Regions from separate parts of the Methylosinus sp. shoA genome, predicted to be linked through region 1. Evidence: riboswitches for the same ligand, from Rfam matches in the RefSeq annotation. Region 1 holds a riboswitch; each other region holds the start of a gene.
The links. A riboswitch is a leader RNA that binds a small molecule or an ion and turns the genes downstream of it on or off. The one in region 1 is predicted to bind cobalamin.

Region 1 (5,827 bases):
GGAAGCCTCGTCGTGAGCGGTCGGGTCGCTTTCGTCCCGTAACTGTTCGAAGTGGGGTTATGGCGCTGATGGGCCGCGCGCGAAAGATCGGTCTGTTCTCGCAACCCTCGCGCGCCGACGAAGAGGCCGCGCCGGCCGCGCTCGATCGCTTCGGAATGGCTCATCACGCCGCACGGCCGTTTCACGAGCTCTCGGGCGGCCAGCGCCAGCTCGTGATCTTCGCGCGGGCGCTCGTGGCGGAGGCCGACATTCTCATATTGGACGAACCGACGTCGGCGCTCGACCTCGAGAACCAAGCTCTCGTCCTAGAGCGCATCGCTTCGCTCGCGCGCGAGGACGGATTGTGATGACCACGCATCATCCCCATCACGCGCTGGCGGTGGCCGACGATGCGCTGCTGATGCGAGGCGCCGGAGACTATCTCTGCGGCTCGGCGCGCGATATTCTTTCCGAGCAGAATCTGGGATCGCTCTATCGCGCGCCGCTGAAGCGGCTCGCCTTCGAGCATGAAGGCAAAGAGCTCGAGACGATCGCTCCTGTTCTGATGCCGCGTCGCGCCGTCGAAGCCGATCGGGCGTACAATGCCGCGCTCTGAAACGCGGCGGCCGAGCGAAGGGCCACCACAACCGCCGACGGCAGCGCTCGATGGACAATGAATCGCCGTCTGCCCACCCGTCGCCATGATCAAAAATTTGGATCGATATGCGCACTCTCGTCTGTCGTATCGCCGAGACGCGAACAGCCGGAATGCGCCCGCGCAGGACATGTTACGACTCCATCTCGAACTGGCATCGCGCGCAAAAAGCGTCCGGTTTCAACCCCTGTGGCGCAAAACGATCGTCGTCCTTGTCCCATTCGATCACTTGCCGATCGACCATGGCTGCGGGCTCGATCGGCGCGAGCTCATCGAGCCGATCGTGCGTCAGCACGAACCGCCGGGATGCTGGCTGAGATGGCGCGGCGCGCCCATGAGCTGACGGGCGAGATCGAGCGTCAGGCGCAGCCGTCGATCGGAGAGATTGAGGTTCAGCGCCTCGACATGCTTGTCCTCGACGCCATCGTCCGACCATCCCCAGACCTGAGAGGACAGCATCTTGATCAGGTCCTCGGTGAGGCCGAGCGCCTTGCCCACGTCGCGGATCGCGCCCTTGGTGCGGTAGCGAATGACAGTCGAGCAGAGGGCAGCGTGGTCACGGCCATATTGCTTGAAGATCCACTGCATCACCACCTCCCGCTTTTCATGTTCGAAATCGACGTCGATGTCGGGCGGCTGGCAACGTTCCTCGCTGACGAAGCGCTCGAACAGCAAATCATTCCTCGCCGAATCGATCGAGGTGATGCCCAACACGTAGCAGAAAGCCGAGTTCGCCGCGGAGCCGCGGCCCTGGCAGAGAATGTCCTTCGAGCGGGCGAAGCGCACGATCGAATGCACCGTTAGGAAATAAGTTCAGCTTCTCGATCAGCGTGAGTCTGGCGCAGTGTCCGCACCACATCATCGGGCAAGTCTGTCAAACGCCATCGAAACGGGACCCCGCATTTGCATACCCCTTTCGAGCGCGCGGTTTCCGCCGTTGTCGGCGTGACGGAGGGCGGGCGTAGCCCGACCGCAGTCATGCCGACAACAGCGGCGGCTCGACCGGATGCGCATCATCGATCTCCTTGCGGAGGTGCACGGATGGACGGGCTTCTCAGAGCGCTTTCTCCATCTGCGCAGCGGCGCGCCGCCGGAGGACATTCTCGCGCTGATGACCGCCTTGCTCGCCGACGCCACCAATCTCGGCCTCGCACGGATGGCGCGCAGCTCCACCGTCTCCACGCATTCCAAGCTGCTCTGGACCGCCGAATGGCATGTGCGGGACGAAACCTATCAGGCGGCGCTCGCCTGTCTTGTCGATGCGATTCACGCGCCGGCATGCCATTGGCGGAGGGGCGGAAGCGACGCAAAAGGTCGAGCTTCTTCTCGCCGAAGCGCGCGATGTCGGTGAAGGCCTCCGCCCCGGCCAGCACGGCGAGCAGGGACAAGAGCAAGATCTCGTCGAGCGGATACATCACCTTGCCGGGCCGCCGTTCGTCCGGCATGTCGTTGAAATAGTGCAGAAACACCGTCGTCTCGGCCAAAGCCGCGCAATCCGACCCGCTCTCGTCCATCGACTTGACCTCCTGCCCGAACCACAGGAGGTCGACTGATTCAGCACGAAAGCGATCTGTCACCTACTTCTTCACCCGATCGCCCCGGCCCGGCCTCGCCTCGAGCTTGACTCGCGCGCAGTCTCGCCTATGACTTATCGTCGATGGTTCCCCGTGAGGGATCGAATGGGAATGCGGTGAGCGTCGGCGGCGGCGCGATTCCGCGGCTGCCCCCGCAACTGTGAGCGGATAGCCGAAGACCGAAAGCCACTGGAGCAAGCGTTCCGGGAAGGCGGTCAGAGCGGCGAGGACCCGCGAGCCAGGAGACCTGCCATCATTCGTGGTCACGCGCGAGAGCGTCGGGCGGGGTGCACCGATGCGGCCGAGACCCGTTCGATGGACGGGTCGAGACCTTCGCAGTGACGGCCCACGTCACGCTGCGAGCGTTTCGTCCATGTCTTTCCATTCCGCGCGGTCCGCGTGTCTCGGCGCGCCGCTCTTTTCTGCTTCTCTCTTTGCGTTTCTTCCCGTTCTCGCCGCCGCGCAGGAGGCGCTGCCGACCGTCGAGATCGGCGCCGCGACCGTCGTCTCCGCTGATCGCGTCGAAGAGCCGGCGTCGCGCGCCGCCTCCGCCATCACTGTCGTCTCGGCCAAGGAGATCGAGAAGCGCGCCGGAACCGGTCTCGTCGAGGCTCTGCGCGGGACGCCCGGGCTCGACCTCTATTCATCCGGCGGCGTCGGAACGCAGAGCTTCGTCTATCTGCGCGGCGCAACGCCCGGCCAGACCCTCGTGCTCATCGACGGCGTGCGCATCGGCGATCCGTCCTCGACCGACGGCTCGGTCGATTTCGGCGCCCTCGTCGCCACCGACATCGAACGCATCGAGGTGCTGCGCGGACCGCAATCGTCGCTCTACGGCTCGAACGCCATGGGCGGCGTCATCGACATCATCACACGCAAGGGCGAGGGCGCGCCGAAAGGGTCCGTCCTCTTCGAAGGCGGCTCCTATGGAACGATCCATACCCGCGCGAGCCTTTCGGGAAGCGAGGGACAGCTTTGGTACGCCTTCGCGATCGATGCGCTGCATGTCGACGGACATCCGCGCTTCGGCTATCGCATCACGCGGCCGCTCACCATCGGCGACGGGGTGACGCCGCCGCCGCCCCTGCCGTCCGACGATCCGACCAACAAGGGCGGCGCCAGCGCGAGGCTCGGCTATCGCATTTCGGAGGAACTCTCGGTCGAGGCCGCCTTCATCGGCTACGATAGTGCGATCCGCTTCGACAATCCTTTCGCCTTCTCGCCGGCCGACGTGTTCGACCGCGAAAATCATTCCCATTCGTCCTTCGGCCAGGGCTATGTGCGCATCGACGCCGATCTCATCGACCGCAGGCTCCATAATCGGCTGGTCCTGTTCGGCAATGTGATCGACCGCGACGTCTGGCAGCCGAACGCCTGCTTCGATGCGAGCTTCGCCTCCTTCGACTGCCGGACCGGATCGCGCGGCGAGCGCCGCGGGCTCGAATATCAGGGCGATCTGACGCTCGATTCCTTTGGCCTCCTCACCTTCGGCGCCCGCGAGGAGACGGAGGCGGTCCACACGTCGCAAGAACCGGCGCCGGCGGGAAGCTTCACGCCGATCGACGCCGCGCAGACGACCCATTCCGGCTTCGCCCAGCACAAGCTCACCGTGTTCGACCGCTTCGATCTCTCCTATGGCGGCCGCATCGACGCCGTCGAGGCCAATCACACTTTCGGCACGTGGCGCGCGACCGCCGCCTATCGTGTCGAGGAGACAGGGACGAAGCTCAAGGCCAGCGCCGGAACGGGCGCGCGCATCGCCTCGCTCTATCAGCGCTTCAGCCAATATGGCGACCCGCGCCTGAAGCCGGAAACGAGCCTCGGCTATGACTTCGGCTTCGATCAGACCCTGTTCGGCGATCGCCTGTTCGCCTCGGTGAGCCTGTTCGAGAACGACTTCCGCGAGCTCATCGAATATGGCTCGTCGCCGACCTGCACGGCGACGCAAGTCTTCGGCTGCTATTTCAATGTCGGCCGGGCGCGGACCCGCGGCGTCGAATTTTCGGGCGAGGCCGCGCTCGTTCCGTCCGAATGGCGCCTGAAGGCGAGCTACACGCATCTCGTCGCCGAGGATCTCGCCGAGAACGTCGGCCTGTTGCGCCGCCCGCGCGACAAGGCCATGGCCGCGCTCGTCTACACCGGCGTTCCGGGCCTCGAGCTCGAGGCGCGGCTCAATCTGGCCGGGCCTCGCGCCGATTACGACTTCGTCAAATCGCGACGCGTGACGCTCTCGACCTATGCGCGGCTCGACCTCTTCGCCGATTACAGGGTGAACGAGCTTCTGTCCGTCTTCGCGCGCATCGAAAATATGAGCGATGCGCGCTATGAGGAAGTCTACAATTACGGAACGGCCGGGCGATCCGTCTATGGCGGCGTGAGGCTGAAATGGTGACCTCGAACAGGAGACTTCGGATGACGCTTTCTCTCGATCGTTTCGGCGGCCCCCGCCTCGCATGGCTCGCCGCCTTTCTCGCCGTCGGCGCTTTCACCACTTTCGGCGTCGCCTGCGCGGCGCCCTTCGCCGCCTTTGCGGCGATAGCCGCTCTCACAAATCCGCGCGGCGCCGCATTGGCGCTGACGGCCTTCGTCTGGCTCGTCAATCAGATCGTCGGCTACGCCTTCCTGCATTATCCGACCGATCTCGAGACGCTCGGCTGGGGCGGCGCGCTGCTCGCCGTCGCGCTGCTCGGCTGCGAGACCGCGCGTGTCGTCGCGCCGCGCGCCGGAGCCGTCGCCGCCTTCGTCGCGAGCTTCGTCGCCTATGAAGGCGCGCTCTATCTCGCCACTGTGGCGACGGGCGGCGTCACGACGCATTATGCGCCGGAGAGCGTGGCGCGCATCTTCGCCATCAACGCGGTCGTCTTCGCGGGGTTGTTCGCGGCGGGCCGGCTCGCTGCGGCGATCGCCGCGCGCCGTGCGCGCCTCGCCTATAGCTGAGCGTCGCGGCGCCGATCGGCCGTGCCGACCCATCGCGCGAGCGCGAGGCTCGCGGCGACGAAACGCCGCTCGGCGAGCAGGCCCTTCGCGCGCTCCTCTATGTCGGCTGTCGCGGCGCGGCCCTCGTCGGGCGTCTCCGACATGCGCGGCAGCTCGACCGATGTGAGCGCCGCGAGCTTTTCGATATCCTCGTCGACCAGCGCGGCGAGCCGGGCGCGCCGCTCGCCTTCGACGCGCAGCCGGCCGTCCGCGCATTGCGGCGTCGCGGCGAGCGACCGCAATATGCCCGCCCGCGCGAGCGTCAGGAGGAAGTGCCGCAGATATCCCCTGCGTGGAAAGGCTTCCTGGTCGCCGATGATCTCATTCACGCGGCGCATCGCCTCCAGCACGCCGGCGCCGGGATCGGCGTTGACGAAATCCCCGCGCTGCGGCGGCGCGCCGTCGAATCGAAGCATTTCCGTCCACAGCAGCTCGACGATGTCGCGTGATTTACGGAAGGGGAGGATCGTGACGCGCTCCGCGCCGAACACGCGGCGCCAGCGTGAAATCGTTTCCGCATATCGGCAATACCAATTCTCGGGAACGAGCAACTCGTCGACGAAGGCGTCGAGCGTCAGGCTGCGGCCGGCGCGGATCGTGCTGGAATAGGCCGAATAGACGCGCTCCTCATGAGGACGCAGCA
Region 2 (5,827 bases), 170 kb from region 1:
ATGATGCAGATTGAGGCCTTTGCGGTTGAAGTCGCCGGTCGGCTTTCGGATTTCCAGAAACTCCTCGATTTCGGGGTGATGAATGTCGAGATAGACGGCCGCGGAGCCTCTTCTCAGCGACCCCTGGCTGATCGCCAGCGTCAGGCCGTCCATGACGTGAATGAACGGAACGATGCCGGACGTCTCGCCATTGCCTCTCACCTTTTCGCCGATGGACCTCACGCGCCCCCAATAGGTGCCGATGCCGCCACCGTTAGAGGCGAGAGCGACATTCTCGTTCCAGATCGCGACGATGCCTTCCAGCGAATCTGGAACCGAGTTGAGAAAGCAGGAGATCGGCAGGCCGCGCGTCGTGCCGCCATTGGAGAGAATCGGCGTCGACGGCATGAACCAGAGACGCGACATGGTGTCGTAGAGGCGCTGCGCATGGGCTGCGTCATCCGCATAGGCGCAAGAGACGCGGGCGAACATATCCTGATAGCTCTCGCCCGGAAGCAGATAGCGATCGTCGAGCGTCGCCTTGCCGAAGGGCGTCAGAAGAGCGTCGCGCGAATGGTCGAGCCGAAGATCGCCGGGCGTCGGCGGCTTGGCCAAGGGTTGCGGCGGCGGGGAATGCAAGGCGCGAATGTGCGCGCTCTGTCGCGTCGGAAATATCTTTACGAGATGGCCGTGCTTGTCGAAATCGAACGCCGCCTGCGTCATGCGATGCCCCGCTCGCGTGAGGACGGACGCAGGAAGCAGCGAGCATCGTCCGTGCGATATAGAGCGCAGGACCGCCAGCGACCTCCGGACGCCCCGCCCGTGGACGAAAATGTTCGCGGCAGGTCTCCTGGCTCGCGGGTCGCGGCGCGATCAGCCTTCCCAGCGCATTCGCGCCAGTGGCGTCTTTGATCGCGCTCACCGCTCACAGTTGCGGGGGCAGCTTCGGATTCGCCTTTCGGCTCACCGAATTCCCTCTTAGCTCTGGAAACGAATCCAGAGACCGAGAACATCTATATGTTGGGGTCGGTTCGATGCAGCTGTCAATAGCTGGCTGAACAATATTGCTTCGAGCGATCTGTCTCGAGCGATCTGTCGCGGGCTTGACTGATTCTGCGTTCGACGGTTACATGATCGGCGATGGTTCCCTTTAAGGGATGAAAAGTGAATGCGGTGCGCGCGCTTCCGGGCGCGCAATGCCGCGGCTGCCCCCGCAACTGTGAGCGGCGAGCCGAGGACGAACGAAGCCACTGGGGTTCCATGCGACCTTGGGAAGGCCGTCCGAGGCGACGACCCGCGAGCCAGGAGACCTGCCATCATTCGTGGTCACGCGCGAAGGCGTCGGGCGGGGTGCACCGAGGCGGCCGAAACCCGCTGACATGCGCGCCTCGTGCGCGTGCGCACGGGTGGAGACCTTTCGCAGTGACGGTCCACGTCTGCTGCTGGTCTCGAACTCATGCACATGCAAGTCTCGCGAGCCGTCATCGACGGCTCGGTCGCGCACGTCCTGCGCGCGTCCACCATTTTCTCCGCCTTCGTCCTCGCCGCTCTTACGTCCCCAACGCAGGGGCAGGAGGTTCTGCCGGAAATCGAAGTGGGCACGGTCGTGACGCCCGACCGCGTCGAGGAGCCGGCCACGCGCACGGCCGCCTCCGTGTCGGTCGTGACGCCCGCCGAAATCGAGAAGCGCGGCTCGCTCGGATTGACCGACGTCCTGCGCGGCGTTCCGGGTCTCGATATCTACGGCTTCGGGGGACCAGGCGCGCAGTACAATGTCGTCCTGCGCGGCTCCACGCCGAGCCAGACGCTGCTGCTGATCGACGGCGTCCGCATCGGCGATCCTTCGAGCGGCGGCGGCGAGGCCGATCTCGGCGGCTTTGCAATTCTCGACCTCGAGCGGATCGAGGTTCTGCGCGGCCCGCAATCGGCTCTCTACGGCTCGGACGCGATGGGCGGCGTGATCAACCTCATCACCCGCAAAGGCGCAGGCAAGCCGCGCGGCTCCGTGCTCGCGGAAGGCGGAACCTACGGAACGGCCCATACGCGCGCCGCGGTTTCGGGCGGGGAGGGCGATTTGTCCTACGCCTTCGCCATCGACGCGCTGCACACCGACGGCTTTCCCCGCTACGGCTATCGCATCGCGCGGCCGCTGACGATGGCGGATCGCGTGACCTCTCTGCCGCCTCTGCCGGCCGGCGACCCCACCAATCGCGGCGGCGCGAGCGCTCGCCTCGGCTATCGCTTTTCCAACGACTTCTCCGTCGAAGGCGCGTTCAACGGGCATGACGCATCGATCCGCTTCGACAATCCGAGCGCGTTTGACCCGACGAACGTCTACAGTCCGAACAATCATCAGCACGCGTCATTCGCTCAAGGCTATCTGCGCGCCGATCTTGATCTGTTCGACCATCGTTTGCACAACCGGCTCACCCTGTTCCGCAATGTCACGAACAGAGACGTCTGGGTGACGGAATCCTGCTACGACTTGTCCTGGAACTCCTTCGACTGCCGGCTCGGCTATCGCGGCGGCCGGCGCGGGCTCGAATATCAGGGCGATTTGAAGCTCGAAGAGTTCGGGCTCGTCAGCTTCGGCGCGCGGAACGAGACCGAGTCGCTGCACACCTCGCAGGACCCGGCGCCTCTCGGAACATTCACGCCGACGGATGCGGCGCAGACGACGCATTCGGGATTCGCGCAACATCAGTTCACGGTGCTGGACCGATTCGACTTCACCACGAGCGGCCGCATCGACGCGGTCGACAACAACAGCACCTTCGCGACATGGCGCGCGACCGCCGCCTACCGTCTCGAGGAGACCGGCACGAAATTCCGGGCGACGGCGGGAACGGGCGCGCGCGTGGCGTCGCTCTTCCAGCGGTTCAGCCAATATGGCGACCCGAAGCTGTTGCCGGAGCGGAGCACGGGATTCGACGTCGGCGTCGATCAGAAGCTGTTCTCGGGGCGGGCGCTGCTGTCGGTCAGCTTGTTCGACAGCCGATATCAGAATCTCATCGGCTATGGGGTTTCGTCGGGCTGCACGGCGGTTCAGATCGCCGCTTTCGGCGGCTGCTATTACAATGTCGGACGCGCGGAGATGAAAGGCGTCGAATTTTCGGGCGAGGCGGTGATCGTCCCGGACGAATGGCGCGTGCGCGGGTCCTACACGCATCTCGCCGCGATCGACCGCGCCAAGGATCAGACGCTCACGCTGCGGCCGCGCGACAAGGGATCGGTCTCCGTCATCTACACCGGCATCCCGAAGCTCGAGCTCGAGGCGCGCGTGGTCGCGACCGGCGCGGTTCCCGCCACCGACTGGGTCTATTCCAAGCGCGTCTCGCTCGCGTCCTATGCGAGAGTGGATCTGTTCGGCAGCTATAAGTTCGACGACCTTTTCTCGGTTTTCGCCCGCATCGAGAATATCGGCGATACACGCTATGAGGAAACCAATAATTATGGAACGACGGCGCGGGCGGTCTATGGCGGCGTGAAGCTCACATGGTGAGTGGAGCGCGTCGCTCCGCTATTCGCCTTTGCGCATCGGCGGCGCGCGAGCCGTCCTTCGACCCGCCGCCGACAGAGAGTCGAGCCGGCTCCGATTTGACTTCATCGTATCGATCGACCAACAAAGGAGACGAATGATGCTCTACCGAATTCACGCACGAGCCCTTTGGATCGCGCTGCTGGTCGCGAGCGCGGCGCTGCTCAGCGGCGCTCTCGCCTGCGCGGCGCCCTTCGCGGCTTTCGCCGCTCTCGCGGCGATCACCCTGCCGAGGCGCGACGCCGCGCTCGTGGCGGCGTCTGCGTGGCTCGCCAATCAGCTGGTCGGCTTCACGATGCTGAATTATCCGGTTGCTTTCGACTCGCTGATCTGGTCCGCGATACTGCTCGCTTCCATGGTCGCGACTGCCGTAGCCGTGCAGACCGTCGGCGGCGGCCTGGCGCGGTTCGGGGCCGCAGCGGCGATCGTCGCGGGCTTCCTCGTGAGCCAGATCGTCTTCCGCGGTCTCATGATCGTCGCGGCGTCGCTCATGGGAGGAGTCGAAGGGTTCACGCTCGACGGTCTGGCCTATCTCTCCGCGCTCGATTCCGCGACCTTCGTCGGATTGCTCGCGATCGCGGAAATAGCCGCTTTCGTCGGGCGGTCGCTCCTCGCTCCTGTCCGAATGGCGCAGCCACGCGCCTGAGGAAGGACGGATTCGATCTTTGCAGGGACGCCGCAGCGCGGCGTCCCGCCTTTACCGGAGAAAGTGGAATGGCAGGTCTGGCTGCTCGTCACGAGCTGATCGACAATCCGGACGGTTCGCAGACACGCTACAGTTATTTCGACGCCTCGGAGGAGACTCTCGCTCGGCTCGTCCAGGAGCTCTTTGGAGATCATTGGCGGCGGCTCACCGTCGGTCCCTGGGTGCTCGGCGCGGTCTTCGAGCTCACCTTCGATCACCCGCCGAAGGTGACGATCCAAAACGGCTATCTGACCGTGGACGCAGGCGCTTGGCATTTTCATCTCTGCGTCGCGCAGTACAGAGGAAGCGGCTCGCCGGAGTCGCATCTCTTGCGTCGCGTGTCCAAGATCGCTTTCTATGATTGGCGAGGCGACGGCTCGATCAAGGAGCGCAGCTCCGGCATCCGCATGTGGAACGGCTATGGCGAGCAGATGACGACCATTTTCTTTCCGCATGTCCTGCTCGGCGAGACGCCCCATACGGTAGGCCCGCCGAACTGGGAAAATCTACGACTCTACTACGAATTCCGCCGGCGCTATCTGGACGAGCCCGTTCCTGCGGATCTGGAGGCGGCCGGACGCGCCCGATTGTGCGCCTAGCCTTCTGCTCAGGGCTCAGTGCGGCGCTATCCTCGTCGGCGACGACCGCTTTCTGAGCGGATCGACCCCTTCGCCCTACTTCGGGAGCGTGAAGTTCACCTGGTGACGTCGGTCCGAAGAAGGAGGCGAGAAGATGAGAGATTCGGCGCGGGCGACGCCCGAACGGAGAACGGACCCGGACGGGACGCCGGTCGACGTCTTTGCGTTGCCGGCCGATGCGGAAAGTCTCGAAGAGCTGCTTCGCGATCTGTTCGAGCGTCATTGGGAAGAGATCGTGTTCGGCCCGATCATCCAGGGGGCAGCCTTCGAGATCTATCCCGATCAGGCGCCGTCGGGGATCGGCCTGCTCGACGGATATCTGACCATCGCATTCGGGCGTACGCATTTTCACGTCTGCATCGGCGAAACGAAGGGACCACGCAGCCGGCCGACGCCGCCCGATCTCGCGCGCCACAGGCGAACGGCGCGCGCCGAACTGCATCGCCGCTTCGCGGGAACCTGCGTGCCCATGTCCTGGAGCCTTCAGCTCTTCAACGGCGCGGGCGAGCAACAGCTCGCCGTGCTCTTGCCGAATCCTTTCCTCGACCATGAGACGGGGAGATTTCTGAAGGAGCCCGACTGGTCACGGCTCGCTTTGTGGGATGCGCTGCGCGCGCGCTGGCTCGGCCTGCGTGAAGCCGATCCCGTCGATCGGTCCGCGACCCGCGGCCGCTAGAAGCGAACGATTCATTTCGCCGGCGGCGAGGAGCCGACGGCTTCGGACTTCTCGCCCTCCGGAAAACGCAATGGCGAGCGGAGCAGGCGGCGGAAGGATATGACGTTTTCTGCTGTCCGCGTCACCTGAGAGGAGACTTGTCATGACTGCATCTTCTTTCGTTTCGCCGGGATTGTGCCGGGCCATATGGATGTTCGCGTTGGTTGCGGGCAGCGTGCTCTTCACGTTCGGCTTCGCCTGCGCCGTTCCCTTCGCCGCCTTGGCGGCAATCGCCGCCCTGACGCTCGGCCGACGCGACGCGCTTGCCGCGA
Region 3 (5,827 bases), 330 kb from region 1:
GGCGATGGGCGAGCCCGCTTTCGGCGTGGCGGCGATGATCTCGCGCCTGCCATGGCTCCAACACCAGGCGAGCCGCAGTGGGGCGCCACCTTTGCGCTCGGCGCGCGCCAGACGATGATAGCCGCCATAGCCGTCGACCTGGAGAACGCCGTCGAATCCTTCGAGCATCCGCTCGGCGTGCTCGCCGCTGCGACCCGGCGCGTAATGATAGACCACGATCGGCGGATCGGCGCCGCCGTGCCCGCGGTCGTCGCGCAGAACCGCCCAGAGATAGCCAGTTTTCGTCCGGCCGCGGCCGGGATCGAGAACCGGCGCCCGAGTCTCGTCCATGAATAGACGGCCGGACAGCTTCATCAGCGCGCTCATGCGCTCGACGATCGGCGCGAGGTGGAAGGCCGTCGTTCCCATCCAATCGGCCAGAACGGCGCGGTCGAGCATGATCCTGTGGCGCGCGAAGACCTGCGATTGACGGTAGAGCGGCATGTGCTCGCTGAACTTGGCGACCGCCACTTGCGCCAGCAGCGCCTCGGTGGGAACGCCGCCCTCGATCAGATGCGCAGGAGCCGGCGCCTGGGCGACGCCCGCGCATCCTGTCGGACAGGCGTAGCGGGGCCGCACGGTCTCGATGACGCGATATTGCGCCGGCGTCACGTCGAGGCGGCTGGAGCGGTCCTCGCCGATCCGAACCATCAGGCCGCAGCCGCAGGGACAGGCGAGGCTTTCTGGCTCGATCACGCGCTCGACGCGCGGCAGATGAGCAGGAAAGGCGCGCGCGGCGCGGGCGGCGCGCTCCCTGGTCGCCGGGCGCCCCGAGCGGCGCGCGCGATCGTCTTCCCGCTCCTGGACTTCGGCAATGGCGATCTCGATATCTTCCAGAACGAGCTGTAACTGATCGGGATCGAGTTTCTCCGAACGCTTGCCGAAACGCGCGCGTTCATATTCCTTGACGAGCAATTGCAGACGTTCGACCGTCTCCTTCGACGCTGCGAGCTCGCTCTCGGTGTGAAGGCGCGCGGCGAGCTCATGATCGGCGCGGATGCGTTCGGCTTCGAGCATGGCGCGCTGAGCTTCGAACAATGCGCGTAGTTCGGCAGGCAGCTCTGCGAGTCTGGAGGGATCGAAGCTCGGCGTCACGTCGGCGAATCTATCGCAAGCGAGGCGCCGAATGAAGCCGAAGTTGCGATCAGTTCGCCGCGGTCGGCGTCGCCACGATCCGCTCGCCGACGCGCTTCCAGTTGAGCCCGTCGAATAGAGCTTCGAATTGCACCCGGCTCAATTGCAGGACGCCGTCGCTGATCTGCGGCCAAGAAAAGCGGCTATCGCCGAGACGCTTGTAGACGAGCACGAGTCCGGTTCCGTCCCACAGCAAAATCTTCAAGCGATCCATTCGCTTCGAGCGGAACACGACGATGAGCCCGGAATGCGGATCGAGTCCGAGCTTGTTTTGCACGAGAGCGGCCAGCGCGTCATGCCCGCAGCGGAAATCGACGGGACGCACGGCGAGCACGATCCGCAACCCTTGCGACGGAATGATCACGCGCCGCGCTCCAGCGCCGTCATGATCTCGGCGATGCGCGTCGACGCGGTGTCCTGATCCAGCCGTAACACGACCTTGCCGACGACGATCTCGATCTTCGCATCGCTCTCGTTACGAACGGAGGGCTGCTCGAGCTCGATCTCCACGAACTCCGCGGGACCGTCGGTCACCAGCGCGAGCCGCCCGGTGCGCGCCTGGCGGCGCCACTGCGTCAATTGCTGCGCGCATATCCGATATTTGCGGGCCACGTCGGCGACGCGCGCTCCAGGCGCGAGACTCTCTCGTACGATCCGGCCCTTCAGCTCCTTCGACCACAGCCGATTGCCCGAACGTGAACGACGAAAATCCACACGTCCGACAAATCCTGCGCCAAAAGCCGTTTCGATCGTCGCATTCTCGTTCATCTTCGGATCCTTCCAGAGACATGGCTGTCCCTCAGAAGAATCTCACATCCGAAAATCCTTCCGAACCCGAAGAATCAATGGGGTCGCAACGGCGCTTACGATGATCCAGCTGCTGAAAATCTGAAAGCGCTTGAAAGCTCGGAGCAGGACGCGAACTATTGCGAGCAGTGGGCGGATGCCATGGTGGCATCCCGCCAGTTGATGGGCCCAAGCCTGGCCATGCCAAAACAAAGTAACTAGAGAAAGCCAAGGCGAGGCGTTGGGATGCAAGGGGATGAACGTTATGGACACCCAGACGCTTCTCATCATCGTTCTCTTGATTCTGCTTCTTGGAGGCGGTGGCTGGTACGGGCGGGGCCGCTGGTTTTAGCGAGCAAGAGACGGTCACAAGGCTCACGGTGACGATGGATGAACGGGGGCTCGAGGCCTAGCCTGGGTCGAGGAGCTTAGCCTTCGGCTTCGTCCTCCTCACAGATCCGGGCATACGGCTTTCCTGCCCAAGGGATGTCGGCACCGGCACGCGCGCCGCGCGCGCCTGCAACGCCTGGGCGCGACCGATCTCGCCGCCGTCGGCCGTCACCGCAGCGTTGTTTTGACATATTTTGCGGCTTGACTGCAAGGTCGGCGACGATCGGCGATTTGCCGACGTCCGAGCCGGAACCTGGAACATGATGGCTTTCATGCCGCTAGAACTCGATGCCCTCCTGGGCTTTCACGCCGGCCGCGAAGTGGTGCTTCACCGGGGTCATGTCGGTCACGAGGTCGGCGGCCTCGATCATCTCTGGCTTGGCATTTCGGCCCGTGACAACGACATGCAAGTCCGGCCGGCGAGTGCGTAGCGTCTCGATGACGTCGGTCAGGACAAGGTGCTCGTAGCGCAACGCGATGTTGATCTCGTCGAGGATGACGAGCCGGAACGAGAGGTCCGCCAGGAGGGCTTTGGCTGTCGTCCAGGCCTTTTCGGCGGCGGCCATGTCACGAGCGTGGTCTTGAGTTTCCCAAGTGAAGCCTTCGCCGAGCGTATGCCAAACAACCTGGTCGCCAAACTTCTCGATTGCCTTGCGCTCGCCGGTCTCCCAGGCTCCCTTGCCGAATTGCACCACGCCGACGCGCATGCCGCGGCCGAGAGCGCGCAGCAGCAGGCCCCACGCCGCCGTGGACTTACCCTTGCCCTTGCCGGTGTGGACGATCAGAAGCCCCTTCTCGACGGTTTTTTCCGAAACCTCGGCATCTTGCGCAGCCTTGCGCTTCTGCATCTTTTCCTTGTGCCGGGCTTCGTCATTTTCGACCGCCTGCATCGAAACGTCCCCCTTACCCTTCTCCATCGGGTCAAAATCCCGATTTCCATTGACGCGACACTCTGGCAGCCTTTATCAAACCGGGGACGGTTCCCCGCAAGGGGTCATGGGAATACGGTATGCCTTCAGCAGGGTGAAGCCGTAGCTGCCCCCGCAACTGTGATCGGTGAGTGTCTGATCAGTATGCCACTGGGAAACCGGGAAGGCGATCAGGCACATGGACCCGAGAGCCAGGAGACCGACCGTCCTCGCTACCAGCCAACTCATCATGACCCCGGAGGGGTGGTCAAGGAGAGCCTCGTGAACGCACAGTCCCATTCCGCACCATTGTCGGCCGCCGGTCAGAGAGCCGAGAGCCTCCAGGCCGTGGCCCTGGCCCTTTTCGTCGGCGTTGCTCTCGTCTTTACGGCGGGATTTTCGCATTCGTCGACAATCCACAATGCCGGCCACGATACACGCCACGCTCTCAGCTTTCCTTGCCACTGAGCGAGGGTTCAAATGATTGCCCGCGTTCTTGCGACCGCCCTTGCGGCGGGTTTCGCTGCTGGCGTTTTGGTCGCGGCGCTGCAGCATTTCACCACGACGCCGTTGATCCTCGCCGCGGAGACGTATGAGAACCGAGCCGCGGAAAGCAACTCCCTGCGGCACGGTGGGCGCTCGACGGGGGAGGCTCGCCTCGTCCTGGCGCATAGCGGGCGCGACGAGGCCGCAGGTGAGGCCGAATGGGCGCCGACCGAGGGTATCGAGCGTACGCTCTACACCAGCACCGTCACGATGGCGACGGCCGTCGGCTTCGCATTCTTGCTGCTCGCCGGGCTACTGATCGCCAACGATCCCATCGACACGCGGCGAGCTCTGGGCTGGTCTGCTGCGGGGTTCGTCGTGACCGGTCTTGCGCCGGCGCTGGGCCTTCCGCCCGAGCTACCCGGCATGATGGCGGCCGATCTCGTGGCGCGACAGATCTGGTGGGTCGCGACTGCGACTGCGACTGCCGCAGCCCTGTGGTTGATATTGCGCCCGAATGGCTTCGCGATGCCGGCCCTGGGCCTCGTGCTTCTGCTCGCCCCGCACATTGTGGGCGCCCCTCATCCTGCTGCCGAGGAAGCAAGTCGAACGCCCGCCGAGCTTGCGGCTCGGTTCGCATCCGCTTCTCTTGTCGTGCACGCAGTGCTCTGGGCGTTGACCGGCGCCCTGGTCGGATGGTTCTGGCAGAGGACAGAAAGCTCGATCGCGGTGGAGGCTTAGCGGCGACCATGTCCGATGAGCCCGTTACCGTATTCGTATGCGTAAGCTGCCGGCGGGCGGTTCCCGATGGCGAAGGCTACGACCTGCCGGGGGTGCTGCTGGCCGATGCGCTGCGCGAGCGCCTTGCCGCCGATCACACGATCACGGTGACGCCCGTCCAGTGCCTGGCCGTTTGCAATCGGCCGAGCACCATCGCGCTCGTCGGCTCCAACAGGTGGACATACCTCATCGGCAACCTCGAAACGGAAACGCACCTCGACCAGATCGTCGAGTCCGCACGCGCCTATGGATGCTCGGACAACGGCATCATCCCCTGGAAGGAGCGCCCCGAGTGCTTTCGAAAGGGCGTCATCTCACGAGCGCCGCCCTCGGGCTTTTCTCATCCGGAGTCGAATCCATGACCGCACTTGCCAAAGTGCCCTGCAGCATCGTGACCGGCTTTCTCGGCGCCGGCAAAACCACGCTCGTACGCAACATCCTGCAAAACGGCGCGGGGCGCCGCCTCGCCGTCATCGTCAACGAGTTCGGCGACGTCGGCATCGACGGCGAGATCCTCAAAGGCTGCGGAGTAGAAAGCTGCAGCGAGGACCGTATCGTCGAGCTGTCGAACGGCTGCATCTGCTGCACCGTCGCCGACGACTTCGTGCCGGCGCTCGAAGGCCTGCTTGCGCTGCCTGAGCCGCCGGAGCACATCCTGATCGAAACCTCGGGTCTCGCCTTGCCAAAGCCACTGGTGCAGGCCTTCAACTGGCCCGTGATCGCGTCGCGCGTCACCGTCGACGGCGTCATTGCGGTCGTCGATGGCGCGGCCGTCGCCGCAGGACGCTTCGCGGACGACCCCGACGCGCTGGCTGCCCAGCGGGCCGACGACGCGTCCGTCGACCACGACAATCCCCTCGAGGAGATTTTCGAAGATCAGCTCCTCTGCGCCGACCTTATCCTTCTCAACAAGGCCGACCTCATGACGGAGGCGGAGCGCGCGAAAGTCGCGGGAGATATCAAGGCCGCCGTACCTCGCGCCGTGAAGGTTGTCGAAACGACGGGTGGGCGGCTCGAGGCCAAGGTGCTGCTGGGGCTCGGCGCAGCTGCCGAGACGGACCTCGCCGCCCGTCCTTCCCATCACGATGCCGAAGAAGAGCACGATCACGACGACTTCGACACCTTCATCGTCGATATCCCGGCGCTCGATGCCCCGGAAGGGCTGATCGAACGTATCAGGAAGGCCGCGGACGCCCATAATATCCTCCGCATCAAAGGCTTTGCCGAGGTCAAGGGCAAGCCGATGCGCCTTTTGATCCAGGGCGTGGGCTCGCGGTTTCAGCACCAGTTCGACCGCCCGTGGA
Region 4 (5,827 bases), 180 kb from region 1:
CGGCGCCGTGAAGCCTCATAGGGTGAGGAGCTGCGCTTCGGCGGCGAATTTGCCGCGATCGGAACAGCTTGCCTGGAAGATCGCCGCCGTCGCCGCCGATCCGGCTCCCATCGACGACAACGTCGTCGAGATGATCGGCAATCGCATCATCGACAACGCCGCCGTGGCGGCCGCGTCCTTGCGCCGCCGCCCCGTCGTCAATGCACGGGCGCAGGCGGCGGCGCACCCCTATCGTCTCGGCGCCACGGTATTCGGCCTCTCGCCGCATTTCCGCGTCTCTCCCGAATGGGCCGCTTGGGCCAATGGGGTCGCCGTGCGGGAACTCGATTTCCACGACACGTTTCTCGCGGCGGATTATTCCCATCCGGCGGACAATATCCCCCCGATTCTCGCGGTCGCGCAACACTGCGACCGCAGCGGAGCCGATTTCGTCCGCGGTGTCGCCTGCGCCTATGAGATACAGGTGGCCCTGGTCAAGGGCCTCTGCCTGCACGAGCACAGAATCGATCACGTCGCCCATCTCGGTCCAGCAGCGGCGGCGGGGATCGGCGCCATGCTGGGGCTCGAGACTGAGATCATCTATCAGGCCGTGCAGCAGGCCTTGCATGTCTGCACCACGACGCGGCAGTCCCGCAAAGGCGATATTTCGAGCTGGAAGGCCTATGCGCCGGCGTTTGCGGGAAAGATGGCCGTCGAGGCGATCGACCGCGCGCTGCGCGGAGAGGGCGCGCCGTCGCCCGCCTATGAAGGAGAAGACGGCTTCATCGCCTGGCTGCTCGGGGGACCCGAGGCTGAATATGAAGTCTCACTGCCGGAGGCGGGTGAGCCGCGGCGAGCCATTCTGGAGACCTATACGAAAGAACATTCGGCCGAATATCAGAGCCAGGCGCTGATCGATCTGGCGCGCCGCCTCGGGCCGAAGATCGGAGACGATTCCGAAATCGAAGAGATCGTCATTCATACGAGTCATCATACGCACAATGTGATCGGCAGCGGCGCGCGCGATCCGCAGAAGATGGATCCGCATGCGAGCCGCGAGACGCTCGACCATTCGATCATGTACATCTTCGCGGTCGCGTTGCAGGATCGCGGATGGCATCACGAGCGCTCCTATGCGCCGTCGCGCGCAGCGCGTCCCGACACGGTCTCTCTTTGGAGGAATATCCGCACGGTGGAGGATCGGGAATGGACGCGGCGCTATCACAGCCGTGATCCACGCGAGAAAGCGTTCGGCGGTCGCGTGGTCGTCACCCTCCGGAACGGGCGCGTCATAGAGGAGGAGATCGCCGTCGCGGACGCGCATCCTCTCGGCGCACGGCCGTTCGAGCGGCGAGATTATATCGCGAAGTTTCGTCGCCTCGCCGAGGGCGTCGTCGAGCCTGCCGAGCAGGATCGCTTTCTCGCGACCGTGGAACGATTGGAAAAGCTGAACCCGGACGGATTGGCGGGCCTGTCGCTCTCGACGCCTCCCGGCCGTCTCGCCGGCGCGAAAGCGAGAGGCGTCTTCGACTGGCGTGAAGAGACCGCGGTGGCGCCCCCGCATGAAACACTCGCATGCATAGCCTGAGGAGGCGAAAATGATCGAAACGAAGCCGGCTCCGAAAAAATCTGTCGCTCTCTCCGGCGTCGTCGCCGGAAACACCGCGCTCTGCACAGTCGGGCGCGGAGGCGACTCTCTCCATTATCGGGGCTACGACATATTGGAGATGGCGGAAGCCTGCGAGTTCGAAGAAATCGCCCATCTGCTCGTTCACGAGACTCTGCCAACAGAGTCCGAACTCTCGGCTTACAAGGCGAAACTCAAATCCCTGCGCGGCCTGCCGCTCGCCGTTCGGCAGTCTCTCGAGGCTCTGCCGGCCGCCGCCCATCCGATGGACGTGCTGCGCAGCGGCGTGTCGGCGCTCGGCTGCGTGTTGCCGGAGGCGGCCGACCACAATCACTCCGGCGCGCGCGACATCGCCGACCGCCTGCTCGCTTCGCTCGGTTCGATGCTGCTCTACTGGCATCACTATGCGCACAATGGCCGTCGGATCGACATCGAGACCGATGATGATTCGATCGGCGCGCATTTCCTGCACCTTCTGCACGGCCGGCCTCCTGCGGAGGCGCATGTGCGGGCGATGCATACGACGCTCGTCGTCTATGCCGAGCACGAGTTCAACGCCTCGACCTTCACCGCGCGCTCGATCGCCGGCACCGGCGCGGACTTGTACTCCGCGGTGACAGGCGCCGTCGGCGCTCTGCGCGGGCCCAAGCACGGCGGCGCGAATGAAGCCGCTTTCGAAATTCAGAAGCGCTATGCGAGCGCCGACGAGGCGGAGGCCGACATACGCCGGCGCGTCGAGGCGAAGGAAGTGATCATCGGTTTCGGCCATCCCGTCTACACGACCGTCGATCCGCGCAACAAGGTGATGAAGGACGTGGCGCAGCGGCTCTCCGCGGACGGAGCGTCCATGAAGATGTTCGAGATCGCCGAGCGCATCGAGGCGGTGATGGCCGAGAGCAAGCGCATGTTCGCCAATGTCGATTGGTTCAGCGCCGTGTCCTATCACGCCATGGGCGTGCCGACGGCGATGTTCACGCCGCTGTTCGTGATGGCCCGGACGTCGGGCTGGTGCGCGCATATCGTCGAGCAGCGCGTCGACAACAAGATCATCCGGCCGTCCGCCAATTACGTCGGGCCGCAGAGGCGCCGCTTCACGCCGATCAAGGACCGTGGCCTGCGCTCGTCGCCTTCCTGGGCGGCGTGACCCGGGCCGATTTTTCGAGAGGACCGACGATGAAGACCAAGTACTCGCTCGTTTTTCAGGACGCGAAGCGAATCGCCGAGGCGGCCGAAGCGGAGGCCTCGCGGAACGGATGGAGCGTGGCCGTCGCGATCGTAGACGACGGCGGGCATCTCGTCTTCTTGCAGCGGCTCGACGGAACGCAGGCGGCATCGAGCGAGATCGCGATACACAAGGCGAGAACGGCAACCCTGTTCAAGCGGCCCACGAAAGCTCTCGAAGAGGTCATCGCCTCCGGCCGTGTCGCGACGCTGAATCTCCCGGGCCTCACGCCGGTCGAAGGCGGGGTTCCGCTCGTCTTTCGCGGCGATATCGTCGGCGCGATCGGCGTTTCCGGGGTTCAATCGTTCCAGGACGGGATCGTCGCCCAGGCTGGAGCCGACGCCGTCGAGCAAGGCGCGTGATCGTGCCGGGCACGAAACGTCGGCGCTGATATAATGATATTCAGATATCTTTATATCATGATTGACAAGCGCCCGCCAAATCGAAAGAATGCTTTTCGTCGTGGTTCTCCGGCCAATTCCTGGTCGGAGCCAAGAGGGAATTCGGTGAGCCTTCGGGCGAATCCGGAGCTGCCCCCGCAACTGTGAGCGGCGAGTTCCGCGTCCATCTCGTGTCACTGGAGCCGCAAGGCTCCGGGAAGGCCGGACAGGAACGACGACCCGCGAGCCAGGAGACCTGCCGCGACGTCATGAAATCCTCGGGCGGGGCGCCCCGGTGGATCGCTCGCGGCCGTCGGAGACGTTCTCCGACGGGGTTTTCCGCTCGCGACCGCTCGGCCTTTTGCCCCCAATGCGAATGGGGTCTGCCGAAATGTCGAATGAAAGAACATCTTCCGCCATCGCCGTCGCGACGCTCGGCGCGCCGCGCATCGGTCCGCGCCGCGAACTGAAGTTCGCGCTCGAGAGTTTTTGGGCGGGCAAGTCCGACGCCGAGGCGCTCGCGAAGACAGCTTCGGAGCTGCGCGCCGCCAATTGGGCGCGTCAAGCGATGCTCGGGGCGACCGTCGTCCCTTCGAATGATTTCTCTCTCTACGATCATGTGCTCGATGTGAGCGCCATGGTCGGCGCCGTGCCGGAGATCTACGGATGGCGCGGCGGCGAGGTTCCGCTCGACGTCTATTTTGCCATGGCGCGTGGATCGTCCGGCGCCGCTCCCTGTAGACATGCTCATCATCAGGGGCACGGCGCGCCGGCGCTCGAGATGACCAAATGGTTCGACACCAATTACCATTACATGGTTCCCGAGTTCACGCGCGGGCAGGTATTCGATCTGTCGTCGCAAAAGCCGATGAATGAGTTTTCGGAAGCGCTCGCGCTCGGCTATCGCACGCGGCCCGTCCTTCTCGGACCCGTTACTTATCTCCTGCTCGGCAAGAGCAAGGACGCGTCCTTCGAGCCGATCGATCTGATCGACGGCCTCCTTCCCGTCTATGTCGAAACGCTGAAGCGTCTCACGGAAAAGGGCGCGGAGTGGGTCCAGCTCGACGAGCCCTGTCTCGTCCTCGACCTCGACGAGAAGGTGCGCAAAACGCTGCTCCGCGCCTATTCGATCTTCGCGCGCGAAATTCCTTCGCTGAAGATCATGCTGACGAGCTATTTCGGCGGCCTCGGCGACAATCTCGAAACCGCCGTCGCGCTGCCGATAGCCGGCCTGCATCTCGATCTCGTTCGCGCGCCCGGCCAGCTCGACGCCGTCTCGGCGAAGGCGCCCGGCGATCTCGTCTTGTCGCTCGGCGTCGTCGACGGCCGGAATGTATGGCGCGCGAACCTGCCTACGATCGTCGATCGGCTCGAATCCGCGGTCGCGTCTCGCGGCGCGGAGCGTGTCGAAGTCGCGCCCTCGTGCTCGCTCCTGCATGTTCCGGTCGATCTCGCGCTCGAGGATACGCTCGATCCTGAACTGAAGAGCTGGCTCGCTTTCGCTGCGCAAAAAGTGTTGGAGCTCGCGACGATCGGCCGTGCGCTCCGAGACGGGCGCGAGGCGGTCGCAGACGCGCTCGAGGCCTCCGGGGCCGCCGCAAGGGCGCGCAGGTCGTCCGACAAGATTCATGATCGCGCCGTCGCTGGGCGCGTCGCGTCGCTGACGCCGGAAATGTCGCGTCGCGGCCTCCCGTTCGCAGAGAGGCGTGGTCTTCAGAAAGACCGCTTGCGCCTTCCATCATTCCCGACCACGACGATCGGCTCCTTTCCGCAGACGGAGGAGGTGCGCAAGGCGCGCGCCGCCTATCTCAAAGGCGCGCTGAGCTATGCGCATTATCACGCTTTTCTGCGAGAGAAGATCGAGGACGCCGTACGCTGGCAGGAAAGAATCGGCGTCGACGTGCTGGTGCATGGCGAATTCGAGCGCAACGACATGGTCCAGTATTTCGGCGAACAGCTCGCAGGCTATGCTTTCACCAAGAATGCATGGGTGCAGAGCTACGGCTCACGTTGCGTGCGGCCGCCGATCATCTATGGCGACGTATCGCGGCCCGAGCCGATGACGGTCGAATGGACGGCCTACGCCCAATCTCTGACGAAGCGGCCGGTGAAGGGCATGCTCACGGGGCCGGTGACGATGCTGCAATGGTCCTTCGTGCGCGACGACGTGGAGCGATCGCTCGTCTGCCGGCAGATCGCGCTGGCGCTACGCGACGAGGTCGTCGACCTCGAGAAGGCCGGCGTACGCATCATTCAGATCGACGAGCCGGCGCTGCGCGAAGGTCTGCCCTTGCGGCGCACAGATTGGCAGGCCTATCTCGAATGGGCGGTCGAATCTTTCCGCATCGCGGCGTCCGGCGTCGCCGACGAGACGCAGATCCACACCCATATGTGCTATTCGGAGTTCAACGACATCATCGATTCGATCGGCGCGCTCGACGCCGATGTGATCTCGATCGAGACCTCGCGCTCGAAGATGGAGCTGCTCGACGCTTTCGTCAGCTACAACTATCCTAATGAGATCGGTCCGGGTGTCTACGACATTCATTCGCCCCGTGTTCCGTCCGTGGAAGAAATGGCGGACCTTCTCGCCAAGGCCAAGGAATGGCTCTCGATCGA

Region 2: another riboswitch for cobalamin. It lies ahead of AC6IW9_RS07710 (TonB-dependent receptor plug domain-containing protein); the one in region 1 lies ahead of AC6IW9_RS07050 (TonB-dependent receptor plug domain-containing protein).
Region 3: another riboswitch for cobalamin. It lies ahead of AC6IW9_RS05505 (CbtB domain-containing protein); the one in region 1 lies ahead of AC6IW9_RS07050 (TonB-dependent receptor plug domain-containing protein).
Region 4: another riboswitch for cobalamin. It lies ahead of metE (5-methyltetrahydropteroyltriglutamate--homocysteine S-methyltransferase); the one in region 1 lies ahead of AC6IW9_RS07050 (TonB-dependent receptor plug domain-containing protein).

The regions. Positions count from the first base shown of each region.
Region 1 is NZ_AP046091.1:1,548,666-1,554,492, forward strand. It holds partial or broken gene AC6IW9_RS07025 (ABC transporter ATP-binding protein) at 1-347, shown strand, start outside; gene AC6IW9_RS07030 (hypothetical protein) at 347-595, shown strand; partial or broken gene AC6IW9_RS07035 (PHP domain-containing protein) at 840-1,444, opposite strand; gene AC6IW9_RS07040 (Tn3 family transposase) at 1,641-1,985, shown strand; partial or broken gene AC6IW9_RS07045 (transposase family protein) at 1,960-2,148, opposite strand; cobalamin riboswitch at 2,276-2,477, shown strand; gene AC6IW9_RS07050 (TonB-dependent receptor plug domain-containing protein) at 2,582-4,600, shown strand; gene AC6IW9_RS07055 (hypothetical protein) at 4,621-5,145, shown strand; gene AC6IW9_RS07060 (hypothetical protein) at 5,136-5,827, opposite strand, start outside.
Region 2 is NZ_AP046091.1:1,716,124-1,721,950, forward strand. It holds gene AC6IW9_RS07705 (ribonucleoside-diphosphate reductase subunit alpha) at 1-702, opposite strand, end outside; cobalamin riboswitch at 803-1,002, opposite strand; cobalamin riboswitch at 1,104-1,311, shown strand; gene AC6IW9_RS07710 (TonB-dependent receptor plug domain-containing protein) at 1,442-3,481, shown strand; gene AC6IW9_RS07715 (hypothetical protein) at 3,615-4,163, shown strand; gene AC6IW9_RS07720 (DUF7676 family protein) at 4,232-4,801, shown strand; gene AC6IW9_RS07725 (DUF7676 family protein) at 4,935-5,516, shown strand.
Region 3 is NZ_AP046091.1:1,216,273-1,222,099, forward strand. It holds gene tnpC (IS66 family transposase) at 1-1,134, opposite strand, end outside; gene tnpB (IS66 family insertion sequence element accessory protein TnpB) at 1,184-1,537, opposite strand; gene tnpA (IS66-like element accessory protein TnpA) at 1,534-1,941, opposite strand; partial or broken gene AC6IW9_RS05495 (cobyric acid synthase) at 2,414-2,623, opposite strand; gene cobO (cob(I)yrinic acid a,c-diamide adenosyltransferase) at 2,628-3,266, opposite strand; cobalamin riboswitch at 3,310-3,500, shown strand; gene AC6IW9_RS05505 (CbtB domain-containing protein) at 3,540-3,725, shown strand; gene AC6IW9_RS05510 (CbtA family protein) at 3,738-4,484, shown strand; gene AC6IW9_RS05515 (DUF1636 family protein) at 4,493-4,885, shown strand; gene cobW (cobalamin biosynthesis protein CobW) at 4,882-5,827, shown strand, end outside.
Region 4 is NZ_AP046091.1:1,726,796-1,732,622, forward strand. It holds gene AC6IW9_RS07755 (hypothetical protein) at 1-11, shown strand, start outside; gene AC6IW9_RS07760 (MmgE/PrpD family protein) at 8-1,567, shown strand; gene prpC (bifunctional 2-methylcitrate synthase/citrate synthase) at 1,578-2,750, shown strand; gene AC6IW9_RS07770 (GlcG/HbpS family heme-binding protein) at 2,780-3,190, shown strand; cobalamin riboswitch at 3,275-3,486, shown strand; gene metE (5-methyltetrahydropteroyltriglutamate--homocysteine S-methyltransferase) at 3,600-5,827, shown strand, end outside.